One region of the Micromonospora sp. AKA38 genome, then DNA from elsewhere that is predicted to be linked to it. Evidence: riboswitches for the same ligand, from Rfam matches in the RefSeq annotation. Region 1 holds a riboswitch; the other holds the start of a gene.
The links. Region 1 has a riboswitch for S-adenosylmethionine ahead of TPA0908_RS15515 (aminotransferase class V-fold PLP-dependent enzyme). Riboswitches for the same ligand answer to the same signal wherever they lie in the genome.

Region 1 (3,813 bases):
AGCTGCACGGCCGGGCGTACGTGCTGCTGCGCGAGCGCGACGTGCACGCGGTGGCGGCGGAACGGGTGGAGGAGAGCGCGACCGGCTCCACCGGGCTCTACCTCTAGTTCCAGCCCTCCCCCGGCGCCGTTTGCGGCGCTGCCCGGCGGGAAGCCCAGGCACCTCAGTGCGCCCTGGGGAGGGACCATGCCGATCGTGATCAAGAGGATTCTCGCCTGGGGGTTCCTCGCGTTCCTGATCTACTTCATGGCGTTCCGGCCGGACGGCGCGGCGCAGCTGTTCCGGGGGATCGGGGCCGCGCTGATGGCCATCGCCCAGGGGCTCGGCGACTTCCTCACCGGCCTGATGGCCTGACCCCGCCCGGGCCGGCGCGCGCAAGGCGGCTCAGCCGCGCGCGACAGCGGGCCGGGCTCAGCCGTGCGGGTGCCAGGCGTGCGGGCCGTGGCCCGGGGGCGGGGGCGGCGGGGCCAGCACCACCGGGATCGGCACCACCGGCTCGTCCGGTGCCTCGACGGTCCGCCGGGAACCGTCCGGGAACCGCAGGTGGTAGCGCTGCCCGTCCCAGACCCCGACCGGCGCCTGCGGGTCACGACCGACGAAGAACGACCGGTACGCGGCGATCGCCTCCAGCAGCTCCCGTTCCTCCCGTGCCGTCCGGTCCCGCTCGGCGGGCTTGCGGTCCAGCCCCCGGCGCATCCCGTCGCGCAGCAGCGCCAGCCGGGTCGCGGCGAACTGGTAGCCGCGCATCGCCTTCACGCCGCCGTCGCCGGCCACCCGCCGGGCCCAGGTGCGGGCCGCGTGCCGCCGGCCCAGGCTGCCCAGCGCCGCCACCTCGGGCGGGGTGAGCCAACCGGCCCGGACGTAGTCGGGCAGCGTGCGCTCGGTGAGCCGGCCCTCCCAGGCCCGCAGCCAGACGGCCAGCCCCACCATGCCGAAGAAGATGGGCACCATGACGCCGAGGTAGCCGTAGAGCACGATCACCTGCTGCCCGGTGGCCTGGGCCAGTGACGGCAGCAGGTTCCAGGTGCCGTGCAGCATCATGGCCAGCAGCAGGCCGGCGAGCGGGGCGAGGATCCGCACCCGCCGGTCGGCGGTCCGGGCGGCGACGCCCAGCCCGACGCCGGTCATCGAGGTGAACAGCGGGTGGGCGAAGCCGAAGAGCAGGATCCGCACGATGAAGATCGCGATCACCTGCTGCGCGCCGGTGGCCGGGCCGTACTCCTCCACGCCGGTGCGGTAGCCGTATCCGCCCAGGTAGAGGATGTTCTCGACCATGGCGAAGCCGACCGCGGACAGCCCGCAGTAGACCAGCCCGTCGGTGATCCCGGAGAACTCCCGGCGCCGGAAGATCAGCAGCAGGATCGGGCCGGCCGCCTTGGTCAGCTCCTCGATGAACGGCGCGACGAGCACGGCGGTCAGCGCGGCGGGCAGCCCGCGGTCCTCGAACAGTCGCGCGCCGGTCTCGTTGACCAGCAGCGAGATGGCGGTGGAGACGAACGCGCCCCAGGCGAAGCAGAAGATCAGGTATTTCAGCGGCTCGGGTTCGTAACGGTCGAGCCAGAGGAAGCAGGACACCAGCACCGGCACCGGCAGGATCGCCGCGATCACGCCGACCAGCAGCGCCTCCGCGCCCAGGCTCTCGCCCAGCGTGAAGACCATGAACAGCGCGCCGGCCGCGATCAGCAGCACCACCGCGGCCAGCGCCAGGAAGCGCCGCCAGCCGAGCCGGCGCAGCGGCATGCGCGGCGTCGACGCCCCGGGTGGCGGGACGGCGGGCGCGGGCGGCGGCGGTGCTCCGCCGGGCGGGGTGACGGCCATGCGGTCAGCGTAGCCACCCGCGCCCCACTGGTCCGGCCGCATCGTGACGGCTATGCTGCCGGGCAGGTCACGAGCGCCAGCGTCAAGCCCCGGCTTGCTGGCCGGCAACCCTCGTCGAGTTCGCGGTGGGGTGCCCCGGGTGATGACCGGGCCCAGCGCCGCGTCGCGTGCTGGGCAAGCGCGGACCCCGTCCCGGCACCCCGGGGTCCCCTGTGACCCGGAGGCTCCGCCATGACCGTCACCCTCGTATCCGCCCTCCCCACGCTGCCCGTTCCGGTCCGGCCGGACCCGCTCGGCGTGCTCGGCGTACCGGGAGAGATCAACCTGGACCACGCCGCCAGCGCGCCGTGCGCGCGGGCCGCGGCCGACGCGGTGGCCGAGCTGCTGCCCTGGTACGCGAGCGTGCACCGCGGCGCGGGCGCGCTGTCCCGACGCTGCACGCTTGCCTACGAGCGGGCCCGGCAGACCGTGGCGGACTTCGTCGGCGCGCGCCCCACCGACCACGTGATCTTCACCCGGAACACCACGGACGCGCTGAACCTGCTGGCCCGGGCGCTGCCGGCCGGCACCACGGTGGTCACGTTCGGCGGGGAGCACCACGCGAACCTGCTCCCCTGGCCGCGCGGCTCGGTCCGGCTGCCGGTGCCGGACAGCCCGGCCGGCGCGGTCCGGTCGCTGAGCCTGGCGCTGGCCGAGCTGGCTCGCGACGCCCGTCCCGGCCGGCCGGTGCTGGTCGCGGTGACCGGCGCCAGCAACGTCACCGGCGAGTGCTGGCCGGTCGCCGAGCTGGCCCGGGTGGCCCACCGGTACGGCGCGCGCGTCCTGGTCGACGCCGCGCAGCTCGCCCCGCACGCCCCGGTCGACGTGGCCACGCTGGACGTGGACTACCTGGCGCTCTCCGGCCACAAGCTGTACGCCCCGTTCGGCGCCGGCGTGCTGGTCGGGCGCGCGGACTGGCTGGACGCCGCCGCGCCGTACCTGGCCGGCGGCGGGGCCACGGGTCACGTCGGCGCGGCCACCCACGAGGTGCGGTGGGTGACCGGCCCGGCCCGGCACGAGGGCGGCACCCCGAACCTGCTCGGCGCGGTGGCGCTGGCGGCGGTCTGCGCGGCGTTCACGGCGGCGGACCGCACCGCGCTGCACGCCCGGGAGCAGGCGCTGCTGTCCCGGCTGCGGTCCGGCCTGGCCGCGCTGCCGGACGTGGTGGAGCTGCGCACGTTCGGCCCGGACGCGCCCCGGGTGGGCATCGTCAGCTTCGTGGTCGCCGGGCGGGACTCCGCCGAGGTGGCCGCGCACCTGGCGGCCCGGCACCGGATCGGCGTGCGGGACGGCCTGTTCTGCGCCCATCCGCTGACCCGCCGCCTGCTGACCGAGGCCGCCGCCCGCTCGGCCCGCACCGACCTGCCGTCCACCGCGCTGCGGGCGAGTCTCGGCCTGGGCACCACCGCCCACGAGATCGACACCCTCCTGACCGCGCTGGCCGCCCTGGCCGGTCCGCGCTGAGCCGGGTGGGGACGGTCAGCCGACCGGAGGGGCGGTGGGGGACGCGTCGGCGGGCTGGTCCTTTCCGTGAAACGCCTGCCGGACCAGGCGGTTCGCCTCCTCCTGGTCGATGCCGGACGCCACCATCAGGTCGCTGGCGGCGGTCCGCACCTGGGCGATCACCACGCTGCCGGAGAAGCCGACCCCCTCGGCGTACGCCCGGCCGGCTTCGCTGACCGCCCGCAGCGCCCGCTCCCGGGCCTGTTCCGGCTCCTCGCCGACGGCGAACTCGTGCCGGAGCAGGCGTACCGACTCGGCGAGGTGGGCGATGGAGTCGGGCATCGGCTCGGGGACCGACTCCTCGTCCTCGATCATGGTGACCGCGCGGCGGATCAGCGTGCCGCTGTTGCGCATCGCCCGGTCGATCGGCTCGGCCGCCTCCGCGTAGTGGGTCAGCTCGCTGCGCCGGTGCCAACGGGCCGGCGAGATGGTGATGGTCTCCTTCGCGCCCTC
Region 2 (3,813 bases), on a different contig from region 1:
GATCAGCGCCAGGTTGACGTGGACGGTGCCCTCCAGCTTCGGCAGGCCGCGGATGTCCTTGGCGGCCTTGTCGAAGTAGGTGTCGGCCTCGAAGCCCTTGGCGGCGATGACGTCCCAGAGCAGGTCGATCACCTTCTCGCCCTCGGTGGTGACCTTCATCTTGGTCATCGGGTTAAACAGCAGGTAGCGGCGGTCGTCCGGGCCGGCCGAGCGGAAGTAGTCGACCGCCCGGTCGCTGAACAGCTTCATCGCCACCAGCCGGGCGTACGCGTCGGTCAGCTCGCGGCGCACGTGCGGGAAGTCGGTGACCCGCCGGCCGTACAGCACCCGGCCGTGGGCGTGGCTGACCGCCTCGTACATGGCGTGCTCGCAGATGCCGACGGACGCGGTGCAGAGGTTGAACTTGCCGACGTTGACCGTGTTCAGCGCGGCGTCGAACGCGGCCGGCCCGGTGTGCAGCACGTCCTCGGCGCGCACCGGGTAGTCCTCCAGCCGGAACTCGGAGACGTACATCTGGGCGGCGACCACGTTGCGGACCAGCCGGTACGCCGGGTGCCGGCTGTCGGCGGCGAAGAACACGTACCCCTCGGGGCCCTCGACGTCGGCGCGCCGGCCGAAGACCGAGACCAGCCCGGCGACGTTGCCGTTGCCGATGTAGTACTTGCCGCCGGTGGCCCGGAACCCACCCGCGCCGTCGGGGGTGAGCAGCATGTCGGTGGCGTAGATGTCGGCGCCGTGCGGACGCTCGGAGAGGCCGAACGCCATCACGTGCCCCTGGTCGAGCAGCTCGGCGGCGCGGGCCCGGGCGGCGGCGTTGCCGCTCTGCCACACCGGCCCGAGGCCGAGCACGGTGACCTGCCAGGTGTACCAGTAGCCGAGCCCGTAGAAGCCGAGGATCTCGCTGAGCGCGGCGTTGCGGGCGGTGTCCCAGCGCTTGTCGGCGTCGTCGCCGCCGTCGGCGGACGGGGTGAGGAACGTGGCGAAGAGGCGTTCCCGGGCGGCGAAGTCGAGGAAGTCGCCATACCACTCGCGGGCGTGGTAGCTGTCGACCAGGGCGCGCTTGCCCCGGGTCTCGAACCAGTCGATGGTGGCGCGCAGCAGCCGCCGCGAGGTCTCGTCGAGGTCGGCGGGGTCGTAGTGGTGCGGGTGGAACAGCAGCGGGTCGCTCACGCGGGGGGCCTTTCCGGGTCGAGGTCGCGGAGGGTGGCCAGGACGTCGTCCAGCCAGGCCAGCACCATCCGCTCGTACGCGATGCCGCCGCGCAGCACCACGTGCTGCAACGCCGCCCGGGCGTCGGGTGCGGCGGAGCCGAAGTCGCGGCGCTCGCCGGCCAGGTAGCCGGCGAGGACGGTCTGGTGGTCGGCGCGATAGCGCTCGACCTCGGCGACCAGGAGCGCGCGCCCGGCCGCGTCGTCGAACGCGGCGCCCCGGATCTTGACCGCCAGTTCGTGCCGGACCGCCTCCGGGCGCACCGGGGCGTGCAGCCAGCCGACAAGCGCGGCCCGGCCGGTCGGGGTGACCGACCAGAGCTTCTTGTCCGGCAGGCTCTCCTGACCGATCTCCTCACCGGTGATCCGGTCGTCCTCGGCGAGCTGCTTGAGGACCCGGTAGATCTGCTGGTGCGTGGCGGTCCAGAAGCGCCCGATCGAGCGGTCGAAGCGACGGGCCAGCTCGTAGCCGGAGGCGGGTTGCTCCAGCAGCGAGACGAGGATGGCGTGCTCCAGCGACATGCCGGTCATCTTGCTATGCACTTTGTTGCATAGCAAGACCCCGCCCGGTAAGGCACGGCCGTGAGGGTGGTCATAACGGCTGGACGACCGGCGCACCGGTGCTGCTAGCCTTTCGGCAGGTCATGAGCGCCAGCGTCAAGCCCCGGCTCGCTGGCCGGCAACCCTCCGCCACGGTGGGGTGCTCCGGGTGAGGACCAGGCGTCGGCCGCAGCCGGCGCAAGCGTGGCCTGGCACCCAGGTCAGCACCAACCGGCCAGGGAGACCCGATGTTCGCACCGCCCCTCGTTCCGACCCGCCTCATGCTGGTCACGCGTCGCCACGTCGACCTGATGCGGGTGTGCAGCGACCGCTGTCGCGACGCGCGCTGAGCGACCGCTCCACCCTTTCCCGATCCACCCTTCCGGCTTCGCCGTGCCCGGCGGCGCCGGCACCGGCACGCGTCCCGCGTGTCCGTCCACTCTGGAGAGACATCGTGCGTATCCGTACCGCCCTGACCCGCGTGGCCGCGCTCGGCGCCGCCGCCGTGCTCGCCGCCACCGCGCTGACCGCCTGCGGCGGGTCGGCCGACGACGCGGCCGACAACCCGTACGGCCTGCTGCAACCCGGTGTGATCCGGGCCGGCACGCTCACCGACGCCCCGCCGAACGTCTTCCTCAAGGACGGCGAGTTCACCGGCTTCGACAACGACCTGCTGCGGGCCGTCGCCGGGAAGGTCGGTCTGCGGGTGGAGTTCGTCGGCACCGACTTCTCCGCGCTGCTCGCCCAGGTCAACAAACGCAAGTTCGACGTGGGCAGCTCCTCGATCACGGTCACCGAGGCGCGGAAGAAGACCGTCGACTTCGGCAACGGCTACGACTTCGGCTACTTCGGCCTGGACGTGCCGGCCGGCTCCGCGATCACCGGCTTCGACCAGCTCGCCGGCAAGCGCGTGGTGGTGGTCCAGGGCACCGTGCAGGACGACTTCGCCACGAGGGAGAAGCTGAACCCGGTGCGGGTGCCCGACTACAACGGCGCGGTCAACCAGCTCAAGGCCGGCACCGCCGACGCCTGGATCGCCCCGGCCGAGATCGGCGACAAGTCCGCGGCCGACAGCACCGGCAAGATCAAGGTCGCGGCGAAGCAGCTCAGCCCCGCGCCGACGGCGTACGCGGTGGCGAAGGGCAACGACAGGCTGCGCGAGGCGCTGGACAAGGGCCTCGACCAGGTGATCGCCGACGGCACCTGGAGCCGCCTCCAGGCGCGGTACTACCCGGGCCGGCCGATCCCGGCCGACTTCACCCCCGGCAGCGGATCGGTCGCCGTGCCGTCGCCGTCGGCGGCCTCTGCGAACCGGTAACCGGGCACGAGCGGGACGGACGGAGCGGACATGGATCCACTGAGCACCCTCTGGGAGACGTTCTTCGACTGGGGGTCGATGCGCGAGGCGCTGCCCGAGATGCTGACCGTCGGGCTGCCGAACACGCTGATCCTGGCCGCCTCCGCCGCCCTGCTCGGCTCGGTGCTGGGCATGCTGCTGGCGGTCGCCGGCATCTCGCGTACCCGCTGGTTGCGGTGGCCGGCCCGGGTCTACACCGACGTGTTCCGCGGCCTGCCGGCCGCGGCCACCATCCTGCTCATCGGCGTCGGCCTGGCGCCGCTGGGCATGGAGGTCTGGGGCCCGAACCCCTACCCGCTGGGCGTGCTGGCGCTGTCGCTCATCGCCGCCGCCTACCTCGGCGAGATCTTCCGGGCCGGCATCCTGAGCGTGGAGGCCGCCCAGTTGGAGGGCGCCCGGGCGCTCGGCTTCTCCTGGGCCGAGTCGATGCGACTGGTGATCATCCCGCAGGGCGTACGCCGGGTGCTGCCCGCCTGGGTCAACCAGCTCATCGCGTTGATCAAGGACTCCAGCCTGGTCTACTTCCTCGGCCTGCTGGCCAGCCAGCGGGAGCTGTTCCGGATCGGCCAGGACTACGCGGCGAACACCGGCAACCAGTCCGCGCTGCTGCTGGCCGGCCTCTGCTACCTGCTGCTGACCGTGCCGCTGACGCACGCGGTCAACTGGCTGGACCGGCGGCTGCGCCAGGGCCGCCCGGCCACCCCGCCG

Region 2: it holds a riboswitch for S-adenosylmethionine, as region 1 does, so the genes downstream of both, TPA0908_RS25285 (ABC transporter substrate-binding protein) here and TPA0908_RS15515 (aminotransferase class V-fold PLP-dependent enzyme) in region 1, are expected to answer to the same signal.

Annotation. Positions count from the first base shown of each region.
Region 1 is NZ_BNEI01000003.1:1,487,423-1,491,235, forward strand. Features, by position in the region: gene TPA0908_RS15500 (GroES family chaperonin) at 1-107, shown strand, start outside; gene TPA0908_RS15505 (hypothetical protein) at 187-354, shown strand; gene TPA0908_RS15510 (PrsW family intramembrane metalloprotease) at 412-1,860, opposite strand; SAM riboswitch class IV at 1,884-2,005, shown strand; gene TPA0908_RS15515 (aminotransferase class V-fold PLP-dependent enzyme) at 2,050-3,321, shown strand; gene TPA0908_RS15520 (FUSC family protein) at 3,337-3,813, opposite strand, start outside.
Region 2 is NZ_BNEI01000005.1:1,867,478-1,871,290, forward strand. Features, by position in the region: gene TPA0908_RS25275 (acyl-CoA dehydrogenase family protein) at 1-1,170, opposite strand, end outside; gene TPA0908_RS25280 (PadR family transcriptional regulator) at 1,167-1,730, opposite strand; SAM riboswitch class IV at 1,849-1,959, shown strand; gene TPA0908_RS25285 (ABC transporter substrate-binding protein) at 2,203-3,066, shown strand; gene TPA0908_RS25290 (amino acid ABC transporter permease) at 3,097-3,813, shown strand, end outside.